DNA from 2 places in the Bacillus sp. LLTC93 genome. Region 2 is predicted to be linked to the other one. Evidence: riboswitches for the same ligand, from Rfam matches in the RefSeq annotation. Region 2 holds a riboswitch; the other holds the start of a gene.

Region 1 (15,682 bases), on a different contig from region 2:
TTTGGAAGAACAAAGGAACGATGACAGGAATTATCTCAACAGCCGGCGGGGTATCGGCTATTGTCATCCCGGTCGTAACAGGATTGATTGAAAGCCACTCGACCATTTTACAAATCTTTATGTTCGATGCGGTTGTGGCTGTCGTGGCGATTATCGGTGCGATGTATATTCTGTATCGATACCGTCAAATCATGATACATGAATAAAAAAAAAGACGACCTCCGCTCAGGAAGTCGTCTTTTTTTGTTTAGAAACGGTCGTTTTCAAAAAGAATCTGTTTCACTTGATCAACTGGCATATCTTCACCAGTAAAGAGTTTGTATGCAAGAGCACCTTGCCATAGCATCATGCCAAGACCGTTAATGGTTTTTGCGCCAGCTTCCTGTGCTTGAGCAAGGAGCTTTGTTTTTTGCGGGTTGTACACGACATCTGTCACGATTAAATCTTTACGCAATACATCAAGCGTATCATCGATGATGCTGAGTTGATCTAATGGTTTCATACCAAGGCTTGTCCCATTTGCTAAGATCGCACTTTCAGCGACTTCACGACGGAAAGCTTCTTTGTCTTCAAGTGGGAAAATGTTTGCTTTGACACCGAATGATTTCATTTCTTCGTTAATGTACGTCACATTTTCTTCAGCTTGAACAAAGTATTGATCATTGCGAGCGAAAATACTAATTTCACGAATACCAGATTGTGCAAGTTGAATCGCAATCGGAGTAGCGGCACCGCCTGAACCAACCAGTGTCACCTTTTGTCCCGCTAATTCAACGCCATGCTCAATCAAGTTTCTCACATAGCCAAGACCATCTGTGTTGTAGCCAATTAGCTTGCCATCTTTGTTCACGACGGTGTTACTTGCGCGAGTATATCTGGCAGAATCGTCTAGTTCGTCTAAGTAATCCAATACTTTCATTTTGTTTGGCATGGATACGTTAAATCCAGTTGCACCCATCGCTTTCATTCCGTTTACTGCTGCTTCTAGTTCATCATTTCCTACTTCAAATGCTAAGTAAGCATAGTTGATGCCTGTTAATGTATAGCCAAGGTTATGCATCCGTGGTGAAAGGCTGTGTCCAATTGGTGTAGCAAGAAGACCGACTAATTTTGTTTTTCCATCAATATTACGTTCATGTATGTTTGTCATCGATTGACATCTCCTTTAATTATCTAAATAATTTTTTCATACGTCCAAGAACAAAGACTGCTAACAATACGCTAATGACCGCAATGATCATATCGAAAAATAACGTCATTTTAATATCGTACGTGCTGACCAACCCACTTGTAATGAGTGGCACAAGAATAAACGCTGAGCTTGCTGCAATGTTGACGTATGATGAAGCCGTTGCTTTGTTTGTAGGGAATAATTTCATCATAATACTCATGGCCAGCTGGAAGATTCCTGCTGTAAATAATCCTAAGAAAAAGGTGCTGACAATCACAATGCCGTATGTTTCAATTTGGAATAATGCAAGCATCGCAAGAAATGCTCCAATTGGATAAATGATTGCCACCATAATAGGTGAAATGAATTTATCTAATACGATCGAAAGCAATAGAACAGACACAAGTGCACCAATACTAAAATAAGAAAGAAGCTGTGTCGCTTGTTCTGTGCCAAGCCCAATCAATTTCAACCCAAGTTGTGGAAGCCACGTTTGCCATACGACAAACAATGCAGTAGACGTGAACCCCATGAGCACAACAGCTAAGCCTTCACCAATCATTTTAGGTTCTTCCTTCAATTGCTCCTGTACTGGAAGATCATCTGGTGAAGAGACTTGCTTATGGTTGGGGAACGGCATAAAGACTAAGTAAATCCCTACGAGTAAATAAAGAAGTCCTAGCCCAAAGAACGCCCAGCCCCAGAAGATGTCATGTGCAATAAGGAACGCCAAGATAAATGGAAGAACAGTCGCTCCAATTGAAACGGATGCCTTCACTAAAACAGAAGCTGAACTTGCCTTTTTAGGAAACGATTCTGTCAAAGCAGGATATGTTCCCGAATCAAGTAATGAGTTTGCAATCCCAGCAGAAATCGCAAAGATAAATGCCAGTGTATAACTCGTTGTTGTTGGAATACCGATTAAGAATAATAAATAAAGAAAGTTTCCTGTAATAATGACAGGCTTACGTCCCCAGCGGTCTGCTAACCGGCCTGAGAAAAAGAGAGCAACCAGTTTACCAATTCCGATCGCCGATACAAGCAAGCTGATTTTCGGAATATCCACATGGTAGCGTTCAGATAAGCTGTCCATGTTGGATGCCACAATAATATTGATCATGCCGAGCATGAAGTAGTTTAAATACATGCCAAGTGACGATTTAATATAAGGATTTTTCATGTTCCCACTCCTATATTTGAAACCCCTTTAGGGTCAAATTCTTTGTACACCCTTTGTTATTTCCTTAAAAGTAAATAATATTATGCCCATCACAACACCCCTTGTGTGATTGATGAAAAAATAATGAATATTCATCTGTTCTTCAATTAAGTACATCGTTCTACTATAAATATAAAAAATAATAACAGTCTTAATAAGAAAGTGGATCTTCATGATTTGATCAGAATCAGAAATGATCAATTTTAACTGTTGTTGAATAAAAATAACGATCTGATGAGATGGGTATAACGATATACTAAAAGAAGCAACGAGATAAATATACTCCTGCGTTTTAAATGTGTCAAGTTTATGACTTTGTGATTTAAAAAAATAAAAATGAAATAAAGAAATGGTTGACTTGATCAATAAAAAAAGAGAATTGCTGCACGCAATTCTCCCTTTCATGATGATGTAGAGGTTTCTCTAATATGAAGTTGAGGCTTTAAGATCACTCGCTGTAGCTCTTCATCCTGCTCGTTCATTTTTTGATATAAAAGGTTCGCTGCTTTTACCCCGATGGATCGTGGGAATGATGAGACAGTGGTGAGCGGCGGGTGATATAGCTCCGCTTCAGGGATGTTATCGAATCCAACAACATCAATGTCTTCACCAGGCTTGATGTCACGAGCTGCCAGTTCCTGAATGACCCCAAACGCGACTAAGTCACTAAAGCAAAAAATAGCAGTAGGAGGCTCAGGCTGGTCGATGACTTGGGTAAGGGCTTCTTTCCCGCCTTCACGAGTAGGTACCATATCGATAATAAGAGATTCATCAATCGTCAGGTTCGCCTCATCATGGGCTCTTTTGAATCCTTTCATGCGTTCAATCCAAGTCGATGAGGATTTGATGCCGCCTAAAAAGGCAATACGTCGATGTCCTTTTTGAAGAAGGTGATGTACCGCCATCCAAGTGCCTTGTTCATAATCAGCGCCGACATAGTCACAATGCACATCCGCTAATTCACGGTTTGCCAGTACTTTTGGGGTGCGAATTTGATTTAACTGTTTGACCGTCCGAGTTGAGCTTTTCGAAGCTAGGTTTAAAATAATCCCGCCAACTCGGTGCTCTATCATTGTAGAAATGAGCCGTTCCTGCTTATCGACACTGTCAAAGGTTGTACCAAGTAAAACGGTATAGCCAAGTGATTCAAGTGTGGTTTGCACGCCGATTAAAAACTCAGAAATAAAGGTATTTGAAATATCCGTGACGATAACACCGACAATATTGGAGCTTTTTGACCGCATGTTTGCAGCAACGCGGTCGTACACGTATCCTAAATCCTCCATGGATTGCAGTACTTTTTTTCGAGTGGCTTCAGAGATTCTAGGATTGTTTCGAACAACGAGTGAGGCCGTTGAGGTCGAGACACCGGCATGCCGGGCGACTTCCTGTAATGTGACACGTTGTTTGTTCAATTTTTTCATTTGTCTTCACCAACTTCAAAGGATTGCCTAACTTGGTTCATGATCAAGATGGATTTCTCCATCAAACGAGCCGAACATTCTTTGTTTTATTATACCTTAATCAGGTGTGTTGATGAAGTGATGTCATCTTACGTCAGATAGGGAGGGAATAAAATCTTAAAAGATTACCATTGACAGCTTTCTTCTAGAGGCGTAAAATATAAAATTATTCAGAAATAGCAACATTTAAAGTAAATAACGAAGGCTATGATTGCTGTGGGTCACACTATGGCAGGAGCAGCTTCTGGAGAGACCGCATGTATGTGCGGCGCCGAAGGGTTCACAATCTCAGGCAAAAGGACAGAAGAGTACGAAATATTGTATTTGTGATGCATGGATGATGCCATGTATTGCTTTTCTCTATTTTGCTATTCTTTTATGACCATGAGATTGGAGCGCATCCAATCTCTTTTTTTATGGACTTTTTGAAGGTTCATTATATCAGTATAATATCGTCTCGTAGGAGGGCGTTGAAATTGGCACAACAAGAGTTAAAGCGAGATTTATCAAACCGCCATGTTCAATTGATTGCAATTGGCGGAACCATCGGAACAGGGCTGTTTTTAGGCTCTGGAAAGGCCATTCAATTGGCAGGTCCGTCGATCATTTTTGCCTATTTAATTGTCGGAATGGCCATCTTTTTTGTCATGAGGGCACTTGGAGAATTGCTCTTATCAAGGGCGGGCTATCAGTCATTAACCGATATTGCAGAGGACTATCTTGGCCCATGGGCTTCCTTTGTGACAGGGTGGACGTATTGGTTTTGCTGGATTATGACAGCGATGGCTGATGTCATTGCGGTCGGTGTGTATGTGCAGTATTGGTTTGACATTCCACAATGGATTCCTGCAATCATTTGTTTGTTGATTTTACTAGGGTTCAATTTATTAACGGTGAAGCTTTTTGGAGAAATGGAATTTTGGTTTGCACTGATTAAAGTCATTACGATTCTACTGTTAATTGGCGTAGGGATTGTCCTATTAATCATTGGATTTCAAACAGATGCCGGGCCTGTGACGGTCACGAATCTTTGGTCACATGGCGGGTTATTTCCAAATGGTGTCACAGGCTTCTTATTGTCATTCCAGATGGTGATTTTTGCGTATGTGGGAGTTGAACTTGTCGGTGTTTCCGCAGCAGAAACAGCAAACCCTCAAAAAAACATTCCGTCTGCGATTAATAAAATTCCATTAAGAATTCTATTTTTCTATGTGGGTGCCATCTTTGTATTACTATGTATCAACCCATGGACCGAGCTCAGTGCATCAGAAAGCCCTTTTGTGAAAACCTTTGGACTGATTGGTATACCAGTAGCAGCAGGGCTTATTAACTTTGTCGTCCTGACTTCTGCGGCTTCCGCTTGTAATAGCGGCATGTTCTCGACGAGCCGTATTTTGTATAATCTCAGTCATCAAAAGCAGGGACCATCTTCCTTTGGCCGTCTAAATAAGCACGCTGTCCCAAGCAATGCACTATTTGTTTCAACGATTGTGGTATCGGTCGGGGCTCTTTTAAGCAAGCTGATTCCCGAACAAGCCTTTGGCATTGTCACAACAATCAGTGCCATTTGTTTCATTTGGGTATGGAGTATTATTCTCATTTGTCATTTGAAATATAAGAAGACTCGGCCTGAACTGCATGAGGCATCTACTTTTAAAGCGCCATTCACTCCTTTTGTGAATATCGTTGTCCTTGTGCTATTTGCGGCCATTCTTGTCATTATGCTATTCGCTGACGCAACACGCCCAGCACTGCTATTGACACCCGTATGGTTCGGATTCCTATTCTTCATTTATGCACGAAAGAAACGCCGTTCAGCATAATGGACGTATAAAGCACAGCCTTTTCAAATGGCTGTGCTTTTGCTTATTTACCGATTTCTAATTTTCAACATATAATATGCATTTAAAATGATTAAAACAAGTCCAATGACGATAATGGAGAAGAGCTGAGAGTGATTGGCTCCGAGGGAATACAAAATCATAATAAACATGGCACCAGTCAATAAAATATTCATCATTTGATAGGTATGAAATAGCCCGTCGAGCATCACATGTTTTTCACCTTCGTCAGAAATAGCGAGCAGTTTTTTGCCATAATCCTTGTCGGATGGACTTGGTAGATTGCGATTCGGATAGACGAGTTTTAGGACAGAGATCGCCGTATAAGAAAGGATAATGGTGATCAAAAATAAAGCAGCATTTACAACAATCAGCCAGATTGGTTGCTCGGTTACAATGGCCATTCCAATAGCAACAATGGATAAAATCGTACTCACGGTATTGGCTAACGTTAAATCAGTAAAAGTTCGGTACTGCTTTGCCTCGAGTTCATCCTCCTCATCACCAGACACGGAAAGAGAGACTCTTTTCTTCATACGTGAAATTCCTGAAAAACAATAAATAATGAATAGGATCGTCAAGCCAGTGATCACAAGCGTTGCTTCAAACGCAGCATCTAGAAGTGCCAACTCAAATTCGGCCGCCAGCAAACAGTAAGCGCCGAGAAAGCCAAGGAGAGCACCTAAGAGCATTTTATATACAGTTTTCATGTGAGTTCATCCTCCTCGAATAGAAAAATACGTTCAATGGGTTCCTGAAAAATGCGTGAAAGCTTAACAGCGAGCAAGAGAGACGGCATTAATTCATCTCGTTCCATTAAGCTGATGGTCTGACGAGAAACCTTTGCACGCTTTGCAAGCTCAGTTTGGTTCAAACCATCACGTGCACGAAGCTCTTTTAGCCGATTTTTCATTCTGTCACCTCAACTTTGATCGAAATCTTTCCTTGATTGTAAAGCATGATATTCATTTTGACAAGTAAAGTTGTCAAAATGATAAAAATAATTGTCAGAAAGATCATCTTTATTCAAAAGGTGAACAATGATACGCTAAAGGAAAGAGAAACAGAAAACAGGTGAGGCCCGTGTTTATTGATCAATTAAAAAATGACTTACATCAATCACAGCCGTTGTTTATTGGAGAAGAGACAGCGTTTAAAGCGGCAGTCCTTGTCCCTTTGGTGCAAGTAAACGGAGAATGGCATATATTATTTGAGGTACGATCGCTAACCATGAGAAAACAGCCTGGTGATATTAGTTTCCCTGGAGGCAAACTCGACGGTGGTGAAACAGCACAAGAAGCTGCACTGCGCGAAACACATGAAGAACTAGGCATTCCGCCTGAATCAGTCGAGATCCTTGGGCAGCTCAGCCCTTACATTGCTTCTCCATCCTTCGTGGTCTATCCATATGTCGGCATCATTGATGAGCAAAAGGTAAAGCACTCGTTTAATCAAGAGGAAGTGGAGGAGACCTTTACTGTACCTTTATCATGGCTCAGCCAATATGAGCCGTACTTACATCATGTGTCCGTTCAGCCAACACCAGCTGAGGATTTCCCCTATGAAAAAATCATGAATGGTGAGAAGTACCGCTGGGGAAGTCGTTCGATGGAGGAATGGTTTTATGATTATGAAAACTACACCATTTGGGGATTAACAGCCCGTATATTAAAGCATTTTGTGACCGTTGCGAAAAGAAATTCCTAGAGAATCGCTCTCTAGGAATTTGTTGTATCCAGACGTTCTTTCGCTGTTTGTTTTCCTTTACCAATTGGAATAGGAGCTCTCGCTTGGCTCAGTCCGTAGGAAGGCATGTTCACGTAGACAGATTCATACGAGCCGGCTTGAACTTGATACGTTTCATGATAAATGCCCACTGCGTCATTGGTCCGTGCTCTTTGGTTAAATGCCTTCCAAGCCGCCAAATGCTTTTCCATCTTGGCATAGGCAAGGAGGTCATCTGTTGACTTCCAATATTGGATCATGGCTGTATTGCGTAAGCCGAAGTAATTTTCTGTCCCGAGGAAACCAAGCTCGTCTTGATGGGTATACAGTTCTTTGATCATGCCAGGCATCGCCATGAACACAGGCAGCCATTGGTGGATGGCCCAGCGTTTGTTGATCCTCATTCCGATGATGAACACAACAATCGAGTCAGAATTGTCTGTTGTAAACCTGCCAGCACGTATGTCTTTTTTCATTCGTTCACCCTTCTTTCTTCATCTGTTCATATGTTTCCACGCACCAATCAATTCCTGCTTGAGCCACTCTTTTTCCATAATCTAAAGTAAACAGCCAGTACTTCGCATCAGCTTCATCTGGATAGAGCTCCTTGATGTTTTGTTCAATCGAAACGTATGTCTCATAACGGATACGGAGCCCCCTCTCATAATCCTGTAGAAGCACCAGCTTTTTCTCAAACGAAAGATATTGTCCAAAGAATAACTTTAATAACACTTCATTTCGTTCTGCTGGTAACTGATCGAGCGGCTGCGCCAGCCATTGCCTTAACGTGTTCAGTCCTTTTTCCGTCAGATGATACTCCCGCTTGTCTGAACGTCCAGATGTAGAAGCGGGTGAAACCTCAGCAAGTCCTTCTTCGACTATAAACTTTAAAGCTGGATAAATTTGTCCATAACTAATTTTCCAAAAATGATGCAAGCTCTTATCAATTAATTGCTTCACTTCGTAACCTGATTTACAATCTGTCGTTAAAATACCTAAAATCGCATACGTCGTATCATTGTATTTTTTCATTACATCAGCACACCTATCTAAAAGATATATCACTTAGATATATAATAAATTTGAAATGAATATAAAGCAAGAAAATAATAATTGGTAGATTTATATTTTTGAAATACAGGAGATAAATCATAAATATGGTAATATATACTTGATGTGTAAAGAGCTTGCGCATCTATTCATAAAAGAATGGAGGGTGTACAAATGAAGTTGAGGAACATAGGAATATTGTTCATGATTGTTGCACTATTGATTGGTGTTGGAAGTTTTGGAGGAAACAAAGCATCTGCTAAAAAAGAATCACTGAATCAATCTTATGCATATGCCTATAAAACAAAGGACAATGTCAGTTGGCTGAAGGTGACTGAAAAGAAAGGCAAGGTCACGGGTTACCTAAACGGTAAGGGTGTGAAGATTGATCCAATTGAACCGTTTATGGTGAAAACAAAATACAAACTAACGGGGAAAACCACCAAAAAAGGATACAAACTTAAAGTCAAACAAAAGAAGAAAACAATCGTATATGACATCTATTTTTCTGGAAAAGATCTCATGGTCAAAAAGCAAGGAGCAAAGAAAAGTAAACGCTATCAAGCTGTTGATGAGAAGAAATTAAAAAAATACAAAAAAGCCATTGATAAGCGCTATGATGAGTACGTGGATACAGCAGAAGACCGTTACTATGAGATCATAGGGAAATACACAGATAATTTAAATAAAGCCTACGGCTATCTGTATACAGCAAAAAACAATTCATATCAAATTTTTCTTGATATTGAAGAAGCCCTTTTTGAAGGGGAATTTTCAGGGGCTATTACAATCTCCAAAGCCACAGGGAAGAAAAGCAAGCCATTGAAAAAAGAAAAATATCAAGCAGATGGAATCACAGGCTTTAAAAGCTTTTGGGTCTATCCCACACCAAAAATAAAGGGTGGCCTGTCTAAGATGATCGGATCATCTGATGTAAAAGCTGCCTATATTGAGTTGCCGTTTTGGAAAAAGAATGAAAAAATGAAACTCAAAGCTGTGAATAAGAAACAATATAAAAAGCAAGTAGAAGCATTTAAAAAAGCCGCAAAGAAAAAAGCAAAGAAAAAATAAAGATAACATTCAATCAAGTCAGATAGGACATATAAGACTATCTGACTTTTTCTATTTCAATTTCCTCTAAAGTAAAACGAGGTCGTTCTGGTGACATTAGACTTATAAAAAAATATTTTTTAAATTCAAAAATATATGTTGACGCTTACATTAACTCAATATATACTAAAAACAAATCCAATATTGATAAATTAGACATGTGACTGGTCATGCAGGCAGGATCTAAAAACGATGAATTTCTTGAATTTGTCGTTTTAGGTCCTTTTTTTATTGCCAAAATATAGGTCTCATGTATGAGAAAAGGGGGAGAAAAGATGGATTATACACAGGTTGCCAAAGACGTCTTACAGCATGTAGGTGGCAAAGAAAACATTGCTCATCTTGAACACTGTTCAACAAGACTTCGCTTCACACTGATTGATCAGAAGAAGGCAGATGTACCGGCTCTAGAAAAAACACCAGGTGTCATAGCTGTCAGAATGTCAGGTCAATGCCAAGTAGTCATTGGGAATGATGTCATCGAAGTGTATCAAAAAGTTACAAGTTTAATGGGGGGCAGCTCATCAGGGCAAGAAGTGCCTTCCAATCAGCCAAAAGAAAAAAGAAAAGCAGGCGCAGTGCTGTTAGATTTCATTGTCGGTGTCTTCCAACCGCTAGTTCCAGCTATCGCAGGTGGAGGGATTTTGAAATCATTTCTTCTCCTTTTCTCTTTATTAGGCTGGGTGGATGCAAAGGGTCAAACATATCAAATACTAAACATGGTCGGTGACGCACCTCTTTACTTCCTGCCTTTACTAGTTGCCGTCACGACTGCAAATAAATTAAAAGTAAATCCACTCGTTGCCCTATCGGCAGTCGGTGCACTCCTTCTTCCGAATATGACAGCAATGCTCACTGAAGGAGCGCAATTACTGTCGTTTGACGTAAAAAATATAGCCTATGCGTATCAAGTATTTCCGGCAATCCTATCTGTATTGCTTTACGCACAGATGGAAAAATTCTTTACTCGATTTTCACCAAAACCGATTCGTATCTTCTTCGTACCAATGATGTCATTGGTCATTACAGTACCAGTTACGTTACTTCTGTTAGGGCCGCTTGGTTTTACAGCAGGACAAGGTTTTTCATCTCTCATTCTTGCAATGTTTAATACAGTAGGCTGGGTAGCTGTCGCTATTTTAGCAGCAGTTCTTCCATTCATGGTGGCATCAGGCATGCACAAAGCGATGGTTCCTTATGCGGTCACAACGATGGGGAACCTTGGCAAAGAAGCGCTTTATCTACCAGCATCACTTGCGCATAATATTGCGGAAAGTGGAGCATGTTTCGCTGTTGCACTACGGACAAAAGATAAAGTACTCAGATCAACAGCCATTTCGGCAGGAATTTCAGCATTTTTTGGGATCACAGAGCCGGCTTTATATGGTGTGACACTTCAAAATAAGCGAGTCCTTGGGAGTGTCATGATTGGTTCGTTTGTTGGCGGGATCTTCATTGGATTAGTTGGTATACAAGCCTTTGTGCTTGTTGGCCCTGGATTAGCAAGTATGTCGATGTTCATATCAGACGAGCTCCCGCGAAATCTTATGTTTGCTGTCATTGGAGCTGTCATTTCGTTTGTTGTTGCATTTATCGCTGCTTTTGTTTTAGGTAAAGATCGAACAGTAGAAGAAAAGACAAATGACCAAGCGGCATTTGCTGAACAAATTGGAGCAGGTGAAACATTCAAAAGCCCTGTCATTGGTCAAATGATCTCCCTATCTGAAGTGAAAGATGATATTTTCTCTTCAAAGGTTATGGGAGAAGGAATTGCCATTGTGCCTTCAAAAGGAGCACTTTATGCACCAGTAGATGGTGAGGTCACCTTGCTGTTCGAAACAAACCATGCACTTGGTATGAGAACGGATCAAGGGGTTGAAGTATTATTCCACATTGGCATTGACACCGTTCAACTGGAAGGTCAGCATTTCGATCCGAAAGTACAGGCAGGAGATCGTGTTCAAGCAGGAGATTTACTAATTGAATTTGATCTAGAAAAAATCATAGAAGCAGGATATGATCCAGTTACACTTGCTGTGATCACAAATACAGATCAATATGATATTAAAGTACAGCCATTACAAGAGGTCAATCGTCAAGATACATTGATGGTTGTAACACAATTAGGAGGCTAATCATATGACAACAATTAAAGGTTTTCCAAAAGGATTTTTATGGGGCGGCGCAATTGCCGCAAACCAAGCAGAAGGCGCCTGGAATATAGATGGAAAGGGCCCGTCTGTTGCAGATATTGCGATGTACCGTTCAAATTTGAGTGTAGAAGATTATGAAGGACACCTAGCAGTTTCTTCTGAAAATATAGACCGTGCCATTAAAGATCCAGACGATAAAAAGTACCCAAAACGTAGAGGCGTTGATTTCTATCATCACTATAAAGAGGATTTGGCTCTCTTTGCTGAAATGGGCTTTAAAACACTTCGTATCTCAATTGCCTGGAGTCGCATTTTCCCAACTGGTGAAGAGACTGAACCGAATGAAAAAGGGCTGCAATTTTATGAGCGTGTATTTGCAGAAATGAAAAAACACAACATAGAACCGATCGTGACGCTGTCTCATTATGAAATGCCATTAGCACTTAGTGTGAAATATAACGGCTGGGTTGAAAGAAAAGTCATTGATCTTTTTGTTAAATTCGCCAATGTGTGTTTTGAACGCTATAAAAATGATGTGAAATATTGGCTCACCTTTAATGAAATTGATAGTATTCACCGCCATTCTTTCATTACAGCAGGAATTATTCCTGATCGTTGTCCAGAAGGAAAAGAGGAAGAGATGGTTTACCAAGCACTGCATCATCAATTTGTCGCATCTGCTCTCGTAACAGCAGATTGCCATCGCATCATACCGGGCAGTCAAGTAGGGTGTATGCTGACAAAATTAACAACGTATCCGCATACGTGTCATCCGAATGATGTGGAACGAGCTTTGAGACAAAACTTAGAAAACTATTTCTATGCAGATGTACAGGTATTTGGTGAATACCCGCCACTGATCAAGCGCATGCTTGAGAGAAAAAATATTCATATCCAAATGGAAGCAAATGACCTTGCCATTTTAAAAGAAAACACAGTAGATTTCATCTCGTTTAGCTACTATATGTCTTTAACTGAGTCAGCCGATGAAGGGTTAGAAAAGACCGATGGAAATACGATCCGTGGGGTCAAAAATCCTTACCTTCCATCTACTGATTGGGGCTGGCAGATTGATCCAGTTGGTCTGAAAATATCTTTGATAGAATTGTATGATCGTTATCAAAAACCTCTCATTATTGTAGAGAACGGCATGGGTGCAAAGGATGTTGTTGAAAGTGATGGATCTATCCATGACGACTACCGTATTAACTATTTCAAAGAGCATTTCCGTCAAATGAGAGAAGCAATTGAAGAAGGCGTCGATCTCTTTGGATATACGAGCTGGGGCTCAATTGATATTATTAGTGCAGGTACATCACAAATGTCAAAACGCTATGGCTTTATTCACGTAGATCAGGATGACGATGGAAATGGTACATTAAAACGTTCTAGGAAAGACTCATTTTATTGGTACCAAAAGGTCATTGAAACAAATGGTGAATCGCTTGATTGAAAAACCACAATCATGAAAACAGGTGATGACGATGTTTAAAATCAAAAAAGTTTTAAACTCGAGTGTGGTCCTGGCTGAAGATCAGAACCAACAGGAGATGGTTTTGTTCGGCCGAGGGATTGGCTATGGACAGAAACCGGGTCAAATGATAGAAGAGAAGAAAGCAGACCAAGTCTTTATGTCAGTCGATAACATGAGAGCAAAAGAATTTCTTCAACTGTTAGATTCAATGCCTCATGAGTTTATAGATTTAACACAGCACATCGTCCAATATGCAGAAAAACGTTTAAACTCAAAACTAAATTCAGGTGTTTATTTTACCTTAATGGATCATTTGAATTTTGCAGTCGAACGACATAAAAAGAATATTAATATTACGAATCGCGTGTACTGGGAAATTAAAAATTACTATACTGAAGAATTTGAAGTAGGGAATTACGCACTTGAGTTAGTCAATGATACATTGGGCATTCAATTACCAAAAGAAGAAGCGGCCAATATCGCCTTTCATTTAATTAATGCATTAGGTGAACAATCCGATTCGACAGATGGCATGAAATATGCCAAGATGATCGGGAGTATTGTCAATCTCGTGCGATATACGTTAAATATGAAAATGGATCAAGAGAATATTCATTACAGTCGGTTCATTACACATGTGAAATTCTTTGTAGAAAGATTTTATGCAAATAAATTATTATCAGATCAAGAAAATGAGTTATTTGAACAAATTGCACACTTGTATCCTCAAGCGATGGATGTTGCTTTTAAAATCAAAGATTATATTAAACAGGTGCATAGTATCGTCATTCCTAATGATGAGCTTACTTATCTTGCGGTGCATATACACCGCCTCATGTCTTATCAACAATTAAAATAAATGTGGAACCACTTGCCTTGTGATGAGGCGAGTGGTTCTTTGTATTGCGCCAGTTTATGTTCCGATTGGCCGTTCTGTTGTACCAGGATTCGTATCATTTAACGTATTGAAAGACACTGTTTGTCCGAAAACAACGATGGCTAAAGTGAAAATCAGTAAACTCATTTTTTTCATCAGAATTCCTCCAGTCAAGTATAAGGTGTTCCATGTGATAGGCTTCCTTTAAAAAGAGATAGGCTTGATGAATTGCTCCCAACTCTTCAAAGTGTCTGGCAGCCAGTGCACTTAATTCACGGGCACCCTCAGCATCTTTTAATTCTTTCAAAATGCTGATTTCATCGAAACAGGTTTGAGCTTTTTTGGCCATATCTTCAGTGAAATATAGATGATAAAGCAAATTCATTTTTGCTGTATAGATGGGGTTTTTCTCCGTTGCATATTTTTGTTTGACCAATTCGAAATAATAGAGAGCTTGTGTTCTTTCATCGATGGAGAGCAGCTCTTTTATTAACATAAACATGGAGTGAGGGAAATAACACGATGAAAGGTAGTCATCATCGCTAAGAGCCTTTTCTAGGGCATCGATACATTTTTTTGATTCTCCAGCTTCTGCATACAGAATGCTGATATTATGATAAAGCTGTGAAGTTAGAAAATGATCGTTTAGACTGTTTGCGATGTATAATGCTTCTTTGTAGTAGTTCTCTGCTCTTTTGAAGTCGCCAATATCCATAAAATTAGCAGCGGCGATCACAAAGGCTGCAGCCAGTCTTCTTTCATACCCTTCATGACTTTTAAAAATATCAATAGCATTCTGAATATAGTGAAGTGAAATCAGACTTTGACGAAGCAGCATATATAAGTTTGCAATCTTCGTATGGAATTCTGCTACTTCTATTTCATCAGGAATGTTTTGTAGTTTTTTCTCGGCAATTTTAAATAGTCCGATCGCTGATGCATAGTCTCTTTTATATGAAGCGTAAAGGGCTTTGTAAAGGTAAAAATAGTATTCAATTAAGTCGTTTGTTTTAGAGGGGCAATCTAGCTCTGTCTGTTCATTCAGTTTTTTACCTCTTCGTTCATATAACATGAGTTTATACTTGCCTTCTAGCAATGAATAATAAGTCAAGACCTCCTGATTCTCTTCCATTTCTTGAAGTAATTCTTTTAATTCTGTGTACATTTCCTTTGCACTCTGTACATCATGCTTACGAATCGAAATTCGCCAATCATTTAAACGGTTCCCCACCTGTTCAGCTGAAATGATAGTCATCAAAATTTCACCTCTTTAAGATCCTTTCGCCTGTTTCACTAAAAAACGATATCACAATTTTTGGTAAAATATAATCGTTTCTGCGAGGTGATTGACAAGAGGTAATAAAAAGGACCTTAGGTCATGTGATGTACGATATTGTAACGATGAATGATTGTTTGTACAAATGAATAAAATCTTTTTTTGGAAGTCTAAAAAAGTGATACCTACAATCGATTTTATGATGATGTTCGAAAATATCACCCGTATATTTGAAGTAAAGCAATTTTAGGCATGGAAGACGGAAAATGGAAGGTCGATCTATTAAAGAAAATCAGTTATGATGTTGCTAGATCATATTAGAA
Region 2 (15,682 bases):
CCCGGCAATTTCAGAGCGTTCATCAATAATTCCTGTTTTTCTAGGAGAAATTGTTTTTGTGCCTGTACTAGCAAGACGCGCTACGTCACGCAGCAATGTTGTTTTCCCTGTTTGCGGAGGACCGATAATAAGCGTATTGCACCAATTTTGTTCATATAAATAAGGAAGAAAGGGAAGTGCAATCCCGATTTTTTCTTTTGCGATGCGAATATTAAATGAAGATATATCTCTTAATCCTTTGACGAATCCATTTTCAACGATCACCTTTCCTGCAAGACCGACCCTGTGTCCGCCAGATATGGTGATATAGCCTTGTTTTAATTCTTCCTCAAGTGTGTACATGCTGTAATTGCTTAACCTGCCTAATAGCTGAGACGCATCTTCTCCTGTTGTGTGATAGGAAAGAAAGCGCGGTTTTCCGGCTTGCATCAATTCAATCGGACGATCCGTGCGAATGCGGATTTCTTCTATTTGCGCCCATTCTGTCTCATTTAGAAGCCTGAGTTCTTGTCCAATCGAGTGCGGGAGAATATCCAACAAACTCCGCAACGAATTCCCCTCCTTTTTTTCTTCTCTAAAATGTATGATGCGAGTCGTTAATTATGCCAAGCCGTTTCACTTATAGATCCCAACAAGAATAAACACGACACCAATGAAAATAAACACGAGCTTTGCATAGGATAACTGCCCTGCCATTTGATAGATTCCAATCGTCATGGTGATAATAAAAATGAGCGGCCCGATGATCGCCAATATACTATTGATCACAACCGCTTTGCGTACATCATTTGTAATCAAAATGAGGATGGCTGCTGTTAGTTCAATGGTTGCAGATAAGAACCTCATGCCTGCCATCGCAGCCACTGATGGGTGTATGCCTGGGAAAAGAAATTGTTTCATGTAGAACCTCCAGCTTTTTTTACACTATATGCTTGACTAGCCGGAAGTAGTCTTGTTTTTCAGACGTAGGAGAGATGGATGAGAGAATAGAGTGAAGGCGTTCTTATCGAGAGTCATATTTTTTCAATAAAAAAAGACTGTAAACACGAGGTTTACAGTCTTTCTTCGTTCATTACGCTCTTGAAACGTATGAACCATCAGATGTATTAATCACTAGTTTATCTCCTTGGTTCACAAAGAAAGGAACGTTGACGATTAAACCAGTTTCAGTTTTCGCAGGTTTTGATCCGCCTGATGTTGTGTCACCTTTAATACCAGGCTCTGTTTCTACTACTTCTAGTTCTACCGTGTTTGGAAGTTCAACTCCAAGTGTTTCAGCACCATACATCACGATTTGAACTGACATATTTTCAAGCAAGTATTTTAGCTCATCTTTAATTTGTGTTTCACTTAGTTCAAGCTGCTCGTATGAACTTGTATCCATGAATACATGCTGGTCACCATTTGCATACAAGTATTGCATTGTTTTTGTTTCAATTTGAGCTTTCGCTACTTTTTCACCTGCACGGAATGTTTTTTCTTGAATAGCACCAGTACGAAGGTTACGCAGTTTAGAACGAACAAACGCTGCGCCTTTCCCTGGTTTTACGTGTTGGAAATCCACGACACGCCAAATACCGCCGTCCACTTCAATTGTCAGGCCTGTACGAAAATCGTTTACTGAAATCATTTTGTCATCCTCCTACATTTCACCATCATAATATGATAAGTTCTTTCGGTGAGTGGGTCAATCGTTTATTGCCATCAGCTGTTAGGACTATATCATCCTCAATTCTCACGCCGCCGACATCTGGCAAGTAAATTCCTGGCTCAACTGTTACAACCATTCCCTCTTCTAACACGACCTCTGAGCGTGAGGAAAGACCAGGCGCTTCATGTACTTCCATACCAAGCCCGTGTCCAGTCGAATGCCCGAAGTATTGACCGTAGCCATATTTTTCAATGATGTCTCGTGTGATGCGATCAGCTTCTTTTCCTGTTAAGCCTGGCTTGATTCTATCCACACCAGCGTTTTCTGCTTCTAATACGATATGATAAATTTCCTTTAGCTTGTCGCTTGGCGTTCCGACAGCAATCGTTCTTGTCATATCAGAACAATAGCCTTTATAGTAGGCTCCGAAATCAAGTGTAACCAAATCACCAGATTCAATTACCTTTTCACTCGCTCTCCCGTGTGGCAGGCTTGAACGAACACCTGAGGCGACAATCATATCGAATGAAGATCCTTCAGCACCTTCTTTTCTCATGAAAAATTCAAGCTCGTTCATGACGGCAATTTCTGTCAGGCCCGGCTTGATATAATTGAGAATATGATCGAAGGCGTGATCTGCAATCTTCGCAGCTTCCTCTAATATCTTAATCTCTTCACTAGACTTAATCAAGCGCAACTTTTCAACTGATTCTGAGACAGGAACAAGCTCGATACCGCCTGCTTTTTCAGCATACTGTTGATAAGTGGCAAATGTCATATGGTTTTGTTCAAACCCAAGACGTTTTACCCCAAACTCCCTTGCCGTTTGGGCAGCTGTTTCCACAATGTTTCCTTTATGTTCAATGATGTCATAGCCTTTCACTTGATCCTTGGCTTGTTCTGTGTAGCGAAAATCCGTAATAAAGGCCGCTCGATCCTTTGAAACGACTGCAAGGCCGGCTGATCCAGTAAAGCTGGTCATGTACTGCAAATTAAAGCTGCTCGTAATCACAAGACCATCAATCTCTAATTCGGTTAAAAGTTTTCTTAGTTTTTCAAGCTTCAAGATGCCGTTCCCCCTTCACTGACTAAATAACGAATCGCCAATTTATACCCTTCTAAACCAAGACCAACGATTTGCCCTTGGCATACTGGAGCAAGTACAGAATGATGGCGGAATTCCTCTCTCTTATGAACATTTGAGATATGTACTTCGATGACAGGTAAAGAAATACTTGCAATGGCATCTCTCAGCGCGTAACTATAGTGGGTAAAAGCACCGGGGTTAAACACGACGCCATCGTACTGATCCTCTGCTTCGTGGAGCGCATCGATCAGATCCCCTTCGTGATTTGATTGAAAGAACGTTAGTTGGATATTTGCTCTTTCTGCGAACTGAAACAAATCTGTTTCTAAATCCGTCAGCGTTTTACTTCCATAAACAGCAGGCTCTCTCTTGCCGAGCCTATTTAAGTTGGGTCCATTCAGCATAAGAAAATGAGGCATTTGACCACTCCTTCATCCTAATTCAATCTATTTCGATATCTGTTTCTTTTTCCTTAGAAACCTTTCGTTTCCAAAAATATTTTATCATATGAATGGGCGATTTACACTTTATTCTGTCTTTTTCCCGAGTGCCCTTGCTAGCTTCTGACTCGTTAATTCATTGTATTCAAACGAAATACTGTATCCAATAAACATGCCATATAAAATATATAGGCAAAATGTCGTCACAATGGTGCTTTGCTGTAAATCTTGTACTTGCTTCACATCTGGGAAAATAGGATTAAATACATAAAAAACAAGCAACCATAATAGTCCCCCATAAATGAGACCCACCCAAAAACCTTTGACCCGTTTTAAAAGCCCATAATAAATAAAGGCCGCTCCAATAGATAAAAGCCCTAAAAGCACAATACTAATAAAAGTGCCAAGTCCTCCCTTTTTCCATTCTCCGAGCACAAAAGGCTGAAGCAGCATATTCGGACTCACCTCTGAAAAATGAAACATATGGGTCAGAAATCCGATAAAGCTCCAAAAAACACCGCCAACAAAGCCCGTAGCAGCTGCTCTTGCCACGAGCGATGACGTTTGCACTGACTGATTTTTTTCTTCTTGCTTTTTCTTTTCATCACGTTTCATATGAACACCTCCAGCAAGTAGTATGTCCAATATGTCATGAAAAAAAAGGATTTCCATGCGTGAGTGTAAAATTTTTATAACAGGGTATACTGGCTAAAAAGAGGTAGATAGAATTCTAGTAGATAATCGACCTGTGAGCTAGTGATTTCCCCTCATTTCCTGTACAATGAAGGTATAAGGAAATGCATGTAAATTACAGGAAACAGGCAGGTTGATGAAATATGTCCAATCAAACAAAACCTCCAGCATATGGAGGGCAGGCAGTTGTCGAAGGTGTCATGTTCGGAGGTAAAAAGAACTATGTGACAGCGATTCGGCGTAAGGATCAGTCCATTGAGTTTTTGAAGCTTCCCCGGACCTCCAATAAACGAACCGCCTTTCTCAAGAAAATCCCATTTGTCAGGGGTGTTGCTGCACTTGTTGAAGCAAGCGCAAACGGCAGTAAGCACTTAAACTTCTCCAGTGAGCGCTATGACTTAGATCCTTCTGAAGATCATTCTCTTGAAAAAGAACAAAAAGGCTCGAAGTTATCGATGATCTTTGGCATTGCTGTGATCGGAGTTCTCTCTCTTCTCTTTAGTAAATTTGTCTTTACCCTAGTACCTGTCTTTTTAGCTGAGCTTGTGCGGCCTATTTTCTCAGGGAATTTCGCACAAATCGCAGTTGAAACATTCTTTAAATTGATCCTGTTATTAGGCTATATTTACTTTATTTCCATGACCCCTTTAATTAAAAGGGTATTTCAATATCATGGCGCAGAACATAAAGTCATAAACTGCTATGAACAGAATCTTGACATCACAGTGGAAAATGTCCAAAGCCAGTCCCGGCTGCATTATCGATGCGGCAGCAGCTTTATTTTATTCACTGTCATTGTCGGAATGTTCGTCTATTTACTCGTACCGACAGATCCTTTATGGGTAAGAGTTCTGAACCGCTTGGCGCTCATTCCTGTTGTTCTGGGCATTTCATTTGAAGTCTTGCAGCTCACGAACAAACTCCGTGACGTGCCTGTGCTAAAAGTGCTTGGCTATCCTGGTCTTTGGCTGCAATTGCTCACAACAAAAGAACCCTCTGACGATCAAGTCGAGGTAGCCATTGCAAGTTTTAAAGAACTTCTTCGTTTAGAGGAAGCGTCTGAGAAACAAGCGTCAGATTCTGCTCATCAAGTGATCTAGCTTATAAATCCGGTAAATTCCTTCGGAGGTGGACAGTTATGAATCGCCGAGTACATCCTGCTTTTACCATTATTTTCGCTTTAGGTGTTTTGGGATTTGTGTATTTACTCACAACGAACCCAGGCAGACTCTTTACGATGCTGCTATCAGTTGTGATCATTGGAGCGGTTGTGTTTTTCCTATTTAGATGGCTGATGAATCGAAGAACTGGAACAGAAGGCAATCTTTATCGTAAAGCAGTCAAACAATCAAAACGTCGCTACCAGCAGCAGCCTAAACCAAAAACGAAAAGCCAGATGAAAAATCGGGTCACTCATTTGCGAAGCGTGCCGACTGACCACAAGTCTAAGCCCGTCCTTCTCAAAAAGAAAAGCCAAACACAATTGACTGTGATTGAAGGCAAGAAAAACAAAAAGAAGAACCGCGCCTTATTTTAAAAAGTCCAGCTTTTTAAAAATTGCTCGGCCTTCTGTCTACCTAGATCGACGAGCGCCCTTTTCTTTTCTGTCATGAGATGAAAATCAGTGGCAATGACATGTTCTACAGGAATAAAAATAATATGACGTTCGTGTTTTGTGGCGATATGTCTTTCGTCATGCGCACCACGCATCGTTTCAAAAAGAGCGCCAAACAGTTCAAACGCATTGCGGATGGAGTGTTGAGGGCGTTCTTTTTCATTTGGGGTTAACGTGACGCCAACGAACGGTCTTTTTTTCTCTTCAGCAAATAACCAAATCGGGAAGTTACTGAGGACTCCGCCATCAACAATGGTACAAATGCCTTTTGAAGACTTTAGTTTGACTGGCTCGAAAAAATACGGCAGGCTGCAGCTCATGCGAATGGCTCGTGCAACGGAAAACCGTTCTGGATTTAATCCATATGAAGGAAGGTCGTCTGGCAGGACGAGGATTCTTCCATTTGTTAAGTCAGAAGCAATGATTTTGAGCGAATTTTTTTTAAGATCCCCAAATACGGTAACCCCTTTTCGTTTTAAAACATCTGTGAGCCATTTTTCCAGTCGGTCTCCTTTGTAAAGACCAAGACGCCAATAAATGGATACCCACCTGAGCATTTTAAACGGGATGAATTGACACCTTCGGTCGAGCAATTGATGTTCATCCATTTCATCTAAAAGCTCCCGAATCTCCTGACTTGTAAAACCTGCTGCGATAAGTGAAGCAATAATCGCACCAGCACTTGTACCAGCAAGCCGGACAAATTGAAATCCTCTCGCTTCAAGCGCTTCATAAGCACCTGCAAGCGCTGCACCCTTAATGCCTCCACCTGAGAACACACCATCTATCTTCATTCAGGAGCCCCCTTTTTATCTCACACTATTAATAGTGTAGGAGCATTTGCTTTCAATTAGAACTTTATTCAAAAAGGACACCCTCAGTATGGGTGTCCTTTTTCTTAAGATTCTTGATTTGTTTGTTCGTTTTTCTTTTGAATCGCTTTCAGCTGTACAGATCGCTCGTCGTTTTCTTCAAAGAATTGAACAAGATCGCCAATGCGGTCAATGCTGTTCCAGCTGAGATGATGCTCAATGCCTTCTACATCATCATAAATCTTCTCTTCATCTACACCAATGATTCTTAAAAATTGCTCTAGCAGTTCATGTCTGTATACGAGACGTTTTCCAATTTTTTTGCCTTTCGGGGTTAAAATCAGACCACGATATTTCTCATAAATGAGGTATTCATCTTTATCTAGCTTCTGAACCATTTTTGTTACAGAGGAGGGATGGACAGCGAGGGCTTCTGCAATATCAGATACTCTGGCATATCCTTTTTCTTCTATCAGCATATAAATTTGTTCAATATAATCTTCCATACTAGGTGTAGTCATAAAACCCCTCCAAAATGCACCTTTACTTAATAATCATAACAATTCTACACCATCGCCCATTAAAAGACAAGAAGTGTCCATCGTCTTAACGCTTGTAATTCCAATCATCTGAGGCATATTTCGTTTTGGCGAGATGGTGGACAAACGCTAATTCTTCATCTGTCAGTTCATAAGGTACAAGCTCGATATTTAATCCTTTTTCAAACCCTCGTTTAAACGCCACACGGGCATCGTCTAATGTACATGTTCGATCTGAAATTTCATTGATTGCGACCGCCTTGTTTTTAAAGCTGCGCTGCATCCGCTCTCTTACCCGGTCGTTTGGATAAAGAAACAAATCGAACAATTTGTCTTCATCAAGGTCAATTAAGATCGAGCCATGCTGAAGGATCACACCTTTTTGTCTCGTTTGAGCACTGCCTGCTACTTTTCTGCCTTCTACGACAAGCTCGTACCACGAAGGAGCATCAAAGCATACAGACGATCTTGGGTTTTTTAAGCTTTCCTTTTCTTTTTCTGTACGAGGAATGGCAAAATACGCATCAAGTCCCAGTTCTTTAAAGCCCTCTAAAATGCCTTCTGAAATGACGCGGTACGCCTCAGTCACTGTCGCTGGCATTTCTGGATGCTCCTCTGACACAATGACGCTGTAGGTCAGCTCCTGATCATGAAGAACCCCCCGCCCGCCTGTTGGTCTGCGGACAAATCCGAGACCATAGCGCTTGACCGCTTCCATGTTAATTTCTTTTTCAACATGCTGAAAATATCCAACAGACAATGTTGCCGGATCCCACCCATAAAAACGGATCACAGGCGGGATGAGCTTCTCACTATGCCAATAAAGCAAGGCTTCGTCCATTGCCATGTTAAAGGCAGGGTCTTGGTTTCCTGTATCAATGAAACACCATTTCTCTTTTTGCATATAAAAATCCCTTCTCTTTTACGTAGTCAATGTTAGATGATGGTGGTGACCACCGATTTTCTCTCTTCATCAGTCTATCAAATAGGGAAGGAATTGAAAATAATTCTGACCATTTATGATGACAAGTTTCTTTTGCTTTACTATAATAGTATTTGTCTAAAACGTACCATCAGACAGACCACTGTGCTGATGCTCAAGAAGGAGTCGAGTCGTATTGCCAATATTCAACTATATCGTCCTCTCACTTTGTGGACTTTTCGTTCTTTATTCCATCGGCAGCTACATTTATCAGCAGCGCATTATGAAAACGCTGACGGAAGAAGAATTCATTAAAGGTTACCGCAAAGCTCAACTCATTGATGTGAGAGAGCCAAATGAGTTTGAAGGCGGACATATTTTAGGGGCAAGAAACATCCCCCTTTCACAACTAAAGCAGCGAAAAAATGAAATACGTCCTGACAAGCCTGTTTATCTCTATTGCCAAAATAATTTGAGAAGCGGGAAAGCAGCCCAAACTTTACGTAAAAACGGCTGTCGTGAGATTTATAATTTAAAGGGCGGCTTTAAAAAATGGGGCGGCCGCATCAAAACGAAAAACTAATAAAAAAGACTCTGGGAGCTAGCCGCCCCCTTTGAGTCTTTTTTATTTTCTCTCAAACACAAGAACTGGATTCCGTGCAGCCTTTGTTTCGTCCATTCGTTTGACAACCGTTGTATGCGGTGCTTCCTGCACCACTTCTGGATTCTCTTCTGCTTCTTTTGCAATTTGAATCATCGCTTCAATGAATGCATCAAGTGTTTCTTTTGATTCTGTTTCAGTTGGTTCAATCATGATACATTCCTCTACATTCAGCGGGAAATAGATCGTTGGCGGATGATAGCCAAAATCAAGTAATCGTTTGGCAATATCAAGTGTCCGCACACCTAGTTTCTTCTGACGTTTACCTGAAAGGACAAATTCATGTTTACAATGACGATCAAATGGCAAATCGTAATGAGCACATAAGCGGCGCATCATATAGTTCGCATTTAACACCGCATTATCAGTCACAGCCTTTAAGCCGTCTGGTCCCATAGAGCGGATATACGCATAAGCTCTGACATTGATGCCAAAGTTGCCATAGAACGGTTTCACACGGCCAATGGATTCTGGGCGATCGTAATCAAAGGAATAACGACCTTCTTTCTTCACAAGCACTGGCTTTGGCAAGTATGGAATCAAATCCTTTTTCACGCCAACTGGACCTGAACCAGGACCTCCGCCTCCGTGTGGACCTGTAAATGTTTTATGAAGATTTAAGTGAACCACATCAAATCCCATATCCCCTGGTCTTGCTCTGCTTAAAACAGCATTCAAGTTCGCACCGTCATAATAAAGCTTACCGCCAGCCCCGTGAACGATTTCAGCCATTTCTAAAATGTTTTCTTCAAAAAGGCCGAGTGTATTCGGGTTTGTCAGCATAAGCGCAGCTGTTTCTTCATTGACAACACGGCGTAAATCCTCTAAATCAACAAGCCCATTTTCATCAGATGCGACGGTAATCGTTTCAAACCCAGCCACTGTCGCAGATGCCGGATTCGTTCCATGAGCAGAATCCGGCACGATGACTTTTGTTCGTTTATGATCTCCTCTCGCTTCATGGTACGCACGAATCATCATGAGTCCTGTCCATTCGCCATGTGCTCCTGCCGCAGGCTGTAATGTCACCGCGTCCATCCCTGTGATTTCTTCAAGATGGTCACCTAGGTCATAAAGTAATTCTAATGCTCCTTGCACAGTGTCTGCTTCTTGGAGTGGATGAATTTGCGAGAAGCCTGCAAGGCGTGCGACCTTTTCGTTAATCTTTGGATTATATTTCATCGTACAAGAGCCAAGAGGGTAAAATCCGGAATCAACTCCATGATTACGTCTTGATAGTGCCGTATAATGACGCATGATATCAAGCTCAGATACTTCCGGAAGCTCAGCATCCTCATGACGGATGTACGTTTCATCAAATAGAGCTGGGAGCTCCTGTTCAGGTACATCTAAATCAGGCAGGCTATAACCAATTCTTCCTTCTTTGGATAATTCAAAAATAAGCGGCTGATCTTGTTTATTCATGGCGATCCCCCAATTCCTTGATGAACGTATCAATTTCTTCTTTTGTTCTTAGCTCTGTCACGGCTACAAGCATGTGCTGCTGAAGCTCTGGGTAATCTCTCCCTAGGTCATAGCCACCGATGATCCCTTTTTCAAGCAATCGTTTATTGACCTCTTTCACAGGCTCATTTAACTTGATCACAAATTCATTAAAATGGGCACCTTCTACATCAGCCTGGAGCCCTTGTTTTTCCGCCTGCATCTTGGCATAATGGGCTTTTTGCACGTTTTGATAGGCGATTTCTTTTATACCTGTTTTTCCCAGCGCCGTCATCGCAACAGAAGCGGCTAACGCATTTAATGCCTGATTCGAACAAATATTTGACGTCGCTTTATCTCTTCGAATGTGCTGTTCACGTGCTTGAAGGGTCAGCACAAATCCACGAACGCCATTCTCATCTTCTGTTTGTCCGACTAAGCGCCCTGGCACTTTTCGCATTAATTTTTTCGTCACGGCAAAATACCCACAATGAGGTCCGCCAAATGCAGCCGGAATACCAAACGGCTGTGCATCACCAACGACAATATCTGCCCCAAGTTTTCCTGGCGGCGTCAGTAAGCCGAGTGCAAGCGGATTACTTGAGACAATGAACAGGCTCTTTCCTTTATGTGCAATCGGTTCAATCTCTTTTAACGGTTCTACTACACCGAAAAAGTTTGGATATTGTACAAGAACAGCTGCTGTTTCGTCGCAGACGGCCGCTTCTAATGCAGCTATATCCGTCTGTCCTTTTCGCGCAGGTACCTCGACTACTTCAATATGCTGTCCTTTGGCATATGTTTTCAGCACCGCTCTTGATTCAGGATGAACCGTCTCAGAGACCACAATCTTTTTCTTCTTTGTATGCCCTGCAGCCAGCATCCCCGCTTCAGCTAATGCGGTTCCGCCATCATACATCGAGGAGTTGGCAAGATCCATGCCGGTCAGCTCAGCAATCATCGTTTGAAATTCAAAGATCGCCTGCAATTCGCCTTGCGAAATCTCGGGCTGATAAGGTGTATACGCTGTATAAAATTCAGAACGTGAGATGACGTGATCGACAATGACAGGCTGATAATGATCATACACACCAGCACCAAGAAACGATGCATAGGAAACAGTATCCTTATTCTTTGCAGCTAAGAGAGATAATTCCCGCACAAGCTGTGTTTCGGATGCGGCTTCTTTGATGTTGTATGCTCCTTTGAATCTTACTTTCTCTGGGATATCTGAAAAAAGCTCATCAATCGACTGAACGCCAATGACATCCAGCATTTCTCTTTGATCTTGCTCGGTTTGCGGCAAATACCTGTGCTTCATCCTCTATTCCCCCTCGTTATTTGGCTCTTTTATAAAATGGTGTGGCGACGATTTTGGCTTTTAGACGTTTTTTACGAATTTGTACTTCCACTTCTGCCTGAAGCTGCGCCTCTGATGTTTCGATCAGAACAAGCCCGACATTTTTCTTGAACGTTGGAGATTGTGTGCCCGTTGTGACAATTCCAATCTGCTTCTCTCCTGAAAAGACCGGATAGTCTGTTCGCGGAATCCCTTTATCAATCATTTCAATGCCGACAAGCTTTCGCTTCGCTCCTTCTTCTTTTTGCTTTTTGAGCGCGTCTTTCCCAATAAAATGGACTTCTTTATCCGTTTTGACAGCAAAACCAATCCCGCCCTCTAATGGGGAAATATCCTTTGTGAGCTCCTGACCATAAAGCGGCAGTCTAGCTTCAAATCTTAAGGTGTCACGTGCACCGAGCCCGCACGGTATTAACCCTTTAGGCTGGCCCGCTTCTAATAAAGCCGACCAAATGTGAACGGCATCTTCTGACTGGCAGTAGATTTCAAAGCCGTCTTCTCCTGTGTAGCCGGTTCTTGAAACAAGCACCTCTTTTTGAGCGACCTCAGCTTGTGATAAAAACGTAAATGGCTTGAGAGATGTCACCTCTTCGTCCGCCACATCCTTGATGATGTCAGCAGCAAGAGGTCCTTGAAGTGCTAGCAAGGCGATTTGATCAGAGACATTCTTGATCAATACATCATCCTCCCCTTGATGCTGGAGCAGCCAATCCACATCTTTTTCGATATTTGATGCATTAATGACAAGCAAATAGTTGTTCTTTTCTTTTTGATAGACGAGCAGGTCATCCACTGTCCCGCCATCTTCATAACACATAGCTGTATATAGTGCCTTACCATCCGTCAGCTTAGACAGATCATTGGTTAATAGCCTTTGTAAAAAAGGAAGGGCATCTTGCCCTTTGACTTCCACCTCACCCATGTGAGACACATCAAAAAGCCCTGCTTTTGTTCGAACAGCTTCATGTTCTTCTTTAATGGAAGAAAATTGGACAGGTAATTCCCAGCCCCCGAAGTCAATGGTTTTTGCGCCAAACATTTCATACGCATGAAAAAGCGGTGTTCGTTTCAACATCAATCGTTTCCCCCTTTTTTCTTACAGTGCAGACCACAAGCTGAATTTTCAGAAAAAAATCACAGCAAAAAAGGACAGAGAGCTCCCTTTTATCAAAAAGAAGTCTCTGTCCTTGCACCTGAAAGTTTACAGCACAACATCATTGTGCGTTTTCCCCTTTGGTGGTTTGCTAAAAAACAATGAGCAAACACTCTCCAGAGTTGCGTCCGGTAAGAGTACTTTTGCCTGAGAGATTCACTGAATCAATTCAGCTTGCTCCTTCGGCGCCTGCCAGTGCTAAATAACCGCCAAGTCTCTCCCCATACCATCATCCGCTCATATTCTTCACATTTATTGGACATACTATCAAAATGGGTGACTTATTTTCTATATCACTTACCAACATCCTACCATTAGAAACGGATCAAGAGCAACAGAAAAATCATTAACATTTTTAAAATAAATGTTCAATATCGTTCGCTTTTATTGAAATATATAGTCTTTTAAAGACCCCTTAAAAAATGAAGCGTTTAAAAACAGAACGATTTTATCACAAACTAATTAGAAAGGCAGGCGATGACATTGAATATTCAAACGATTTTTGATCAGGAATGGGCAAGTGAATTTCAGCAGCGGCTTTCAGCAGACGGTCCCTGGGCGAACTGGGATATGTACCGATTAGCGACGCAGGTTCAGAAAGTCACAGCAATTGATTCATTCGAGGGTTTGCAAGCTCCCGCACACCTGCCTGCATTCACTCCTTTAAAGCACCAGCTCGAAGTGGCTAGAAGAGTCGTAGAAGAGATGAACGGGAAAGCCATTTTAGCAGATGAAGTGGGACTTGGGAAAACTGTAGAAGCAGGACTCATTATCAAAGAATACATGATTCGTGGACTTGCCAAAAAGATTCTCATTCTCGTCCCCGCCTCCCTTGTGTCTCAATGGGTGCAGGAGCTGCGGACGAAATTTTACATTGATGCTGTCGAACAAAAAAAGAGCTATGTATGGGAGCAGTGTGACGTCGTGGTTTCCTCAATTGATACAGCCAAAAGACAGCCGCATCGAGACACGATTTTATCAATCGCCTACGATATGGTCATTATTGATGAAGCACACAAACTAAAAAACAATAAAACGAAAAACTATGAATTTGTGAGAAATCTAAACAAAAAGTTCTGCCTGCTGCTGACAGCTACGCCTATTCAAAACCGAATCGGAGAAATTTTCAATCTCGTTTCCCTTCTGAAGCCTGGCCACCTAGGCAATGAACATCAGTTTAAAGATGTTTTTGCCAAAAAGGACTTGCAGCTTGAAGACCATGATCGATTGAAACAGCTAGTCAATAAAGTGATGATTCGTAACCGAAGACAAGACACAGGCATCGAGTGGTCAAAACGGCATGTCAAAACGATCTCCATTCATTTCTCTCCGACAGAGCAAGCGTTATATGATGAAATTTGTAAGCTGAAAGAGAATCCATCTTATACAAAGCACATGTTTTCAATCATGACCTTGGAACGAGAATGCTGCTCAAGCCGCGAGGCGGTCTATATGACGATCAAAAAAATGCAGGAAGAAGAAAAACACATTCTAGGATCTTCTGCCATTGCGCAAATCATGGAGAAAATCAATCAAGTTGAGCAAAATTCAAAGGCGCTGGAAGTCGTCAAACTCATTCAGCAGTTAAATGAGAAGGTCATTATTTTCACTGAATATCGTGCGACACAAATTTATTTACAATGGTTTCTTCAGCAAAACGGCATTAGCTCGGTTCCTTTTCGAGGCGGCTTTAAGCGGAGCAAAAAAGACTGGATGAAAGATTTATTTAGAGAACGGGCTCAAGTGTTAATTGCTACAGAAGCCGGCGGCGAAGGGATTAACCTTCAGTTTTGTAACCAGATCATCAACTACGACCTTCCGTGGAATCCAATGCGTCTAGAACAGAGAATTGGACGTATTCATCGCCTTGGCCAAGAACGGGATGTCCACATTTACAATATGGCAACGAACGGAACAGTCGAAGAGCATATTTTGAAGCTTTTATATGAAAAAATTCAGCTATTTGAAAATGTCATTGGCGATCTAGATGATATTTTAACGCGAATTGATATCCAAGAGGCCGAAACAGAATTGCATCATATTCTCTTTCAGCACGAATCTGACGGAGACATGAAAAAGAAATTAACTCAGTTTGCTTCCTATTTAACAGAAGCACAAACACCGCTTTTAGAAAAAAGGCAGCAAGGCTCATAAAGGAGAGTTGATCAATGGAGCAGCGTGACATTCACACATTTCTTCTCCGTTTCTTTCAGGCGAATCAATGCGACATATTAGAAGAAAGTGCAGGACATATGACAGTACAACTGACAATTCAAATGGATAAATTGATTATGAACCGCCCTTTTTATTGGCACTGGCTTGAAAAAACAGGAGGTGTACCTGAGCCACGGCAATTGACCTTAATCACCGATCAAAAAAAAGCCGGTGATGCGGTCGAAGGTGAATTTGTCCACTTCGGCTCCCCTCGTTTATTTCAAATATTCGAGGCTGTTAAACAGCAGGGCCGATTTATCCGGCTCTATGAAAGAGTGAAGCCGCTCAACAACAACCAAATCGCACTGGAGCCATGGCTTGGTCTCAATGTGAAAATATCCTATCTGGCAGACCGTAAAAAGGATAAGCTGCTATCACTTGGGCTTCATCTGATACGAGGAGAAGTCATAGAACAATTTCAAGAAAAGCTGGAAGCCCGTGAGCTGTCATCTCAAATTCCTGATTATTGCTTTACGATGAGTACAATGATTAAGCCAGAAAGCGGCGTCAAACGGCTCTATAGCCTGATGAAGCATTATGCCCATGAGGAGCCGGACGATTGGGCGGTGAGGGCTGTTCAAAAGTGGAAGGAAGACTCGGAACTTTTAAACCAATTTTATGAAGGGACTTCAGACACATCTGTAGAATATGAAATAGAAAGACAAGCACTTAAAACTTTATACGAACCAAAAATCAGTCTTACGATTGAAAATGGCGGGCTTTTTTACTTACAGCAAAAAAGAGGAGGCTGACTCACGAGTCCCCCTCCCCTTCATGTGACATACAATTTTCGATCAGTCAAAAGCAAAGTTTGTCTGTTTGTATTGGGCGGAAACATGACGCAAGCAATCTATGAGGTCTTACCACCTGTGTCTTTCCATTTAATGCGTTAAGTGCCTGAAATACACGATTCAGTATTTTAGGAGGGTATTTGTATGGAAAAGAAAACGAAAGTATTAGACAGTGAATGGGTTCAATTATTACGCGAAGCTCGCAAAGCAGGACTAACAGTTGAAGAAGTCCGTCATTTTCTCAAATCAAGCGAAAAGTCCTCTGAGTCTCCCCCTATGGTAAGAAGTCATTCTATCAAAC

Evidence for each region. A riboswitch is a leader RNA that binds a small molecule or an ion and turns the genes downstream of it on or off. The one in region 2 is predicted to bind glycine.
Region 1: linked by a shared signal. The riboswitch ahead of C6W18_RS17690 (amino acid permease) and the one ahead of gcvT (glycine cleavage system aminomethyltransferase GcvT) in region 2 are both predicted to bind glycine.

Annotation. Positions count from the first base shown of each region.
Region 1 is NZ_PVME01000008.1:75,183-90,864, reverse strand. Features, by position in the region: gene C6W18_RS17715 (MFS transporter) at 1-206, shown strand, start outside; gene C6W18_RS17710 (quinate/shikimate dehydrogenase) at 248-1,150, opposite strand; gene C6W18_RS17705 (MFS transporter) at 1,170-2,351, opposite strand; gene C6W18_RS17695 (LacI family DNA-binding transcriptional regulator) at 2,792-3,814, opposite strand; glycine riboswitch at 4,088-4,167, shown strand; gene C6W18_RS17690 (amino acid permease) at 4,330-5,676, shown strand; gene C6W18_RS17685 (DUF3169 family protein) at 5,724-6,404, opposite strand; gene C6W18_RS17680 (helix-turn-helix transcriptional regulator) at 6,401-6,607, opposite strand; gene C6W18_RS17675 (NUDIX hydrolase) at 6,778-7,401, shown strand; gene C6W18_RS17670 (DUF4188 domain-containing protein) at 7,413-7,895, opposite strand; gene C6W18_RS17665 (PadR family transcriptional regulator) at 7,900-8,451, opposite strand; gene C6W18_RS17660 (hypothetical protein) at 8,644-9,540, shown strand; gene C6W18_RS17655 (beta-glucoside-specific PTS transporter subunit IIABC) at 9,855-11,714, shown strand; gene C6W18_RS17650 (glycoside hydrolase family 1 protein) at 11,719-13,185, shown strand; gene C6W18_RS17645 (PRD domain-containing protein) at 13,217-14,065, shown strand; gene C6W18_RS17640 (Rap family tetratricopeptide repeat protein) at 14,160-15,338, opposite strand.
Region 2 is NZ_PVME01000001.1:511,786-527,467, forward strand. Features, by position in the region: gene spoIIIAA (stage III sporulation protein AA) at 1-549, opposite strand, end outside; gene C6W18_RS02730 (YqhV family protein) at 616-900, opposite strand; gene efp (elongation factor P) at 1,073-1,630, opposite strand; gene C6W18_RS02740 (M24 family metallopeptidase) at 1,656-2,717, opposite strand; gene aroQ (type II 3-dehydroquinate dehydratase) at 2,714-3,157, opposite strand; gene C6W18_RS02750 (YqhR family membrane protein) at 3,266-3,793, opposite strand; gene C6W18_RS02755 (DUF1385 domain-containing protein) at 4,015-4,971, shown strand; gene C6W18_RS02760 (SA1362 family protein) at 5,010-5,408, shown strand; gene C6W18_RS02765 (patatin-like phospholipase family protein) at 5,405-6,280, opposite strand; gene mntR (transcriptional regulator MntR) at 6,385-6,819, opposite strand; gene C6W18_RS02775 (lipoate--protein ligase family protein) at 6,905-7,741, opposite strand; gene C6W18_RS02780 (rhodanese-like domain-containing protein) at 7,962-8,342, shown strand; gene gcvPB (aminomethyl-transferring glycine dehydrogenase subunit GcvPB) at 8,385-9,845, opposite strand; gene gcvPA (aminomethyl-transferring glycine dehydrogenase subunit GcvPA) at 9,838-11,184, opposite strand; gene gcvT (glycine cleavage system aminomethyltransferase GcvT) at 11,201-12,298, opposite strand; glycine riboswitch at 12,403-12,498, opposite strand; glycine riboswitch at 12,502-12,609, opposite strand; gene C6W18_RS02800 (DEAD/DEAH box helicase) at 12,860-14,530, shown strand; gene C6W18_RS02805 (YqhG family protein) at 14,545-15,342, shown strand; gene C6W18_RS02810 (anti-repressor SinI family protein) at 15,526-15,682, shown strand, end outside.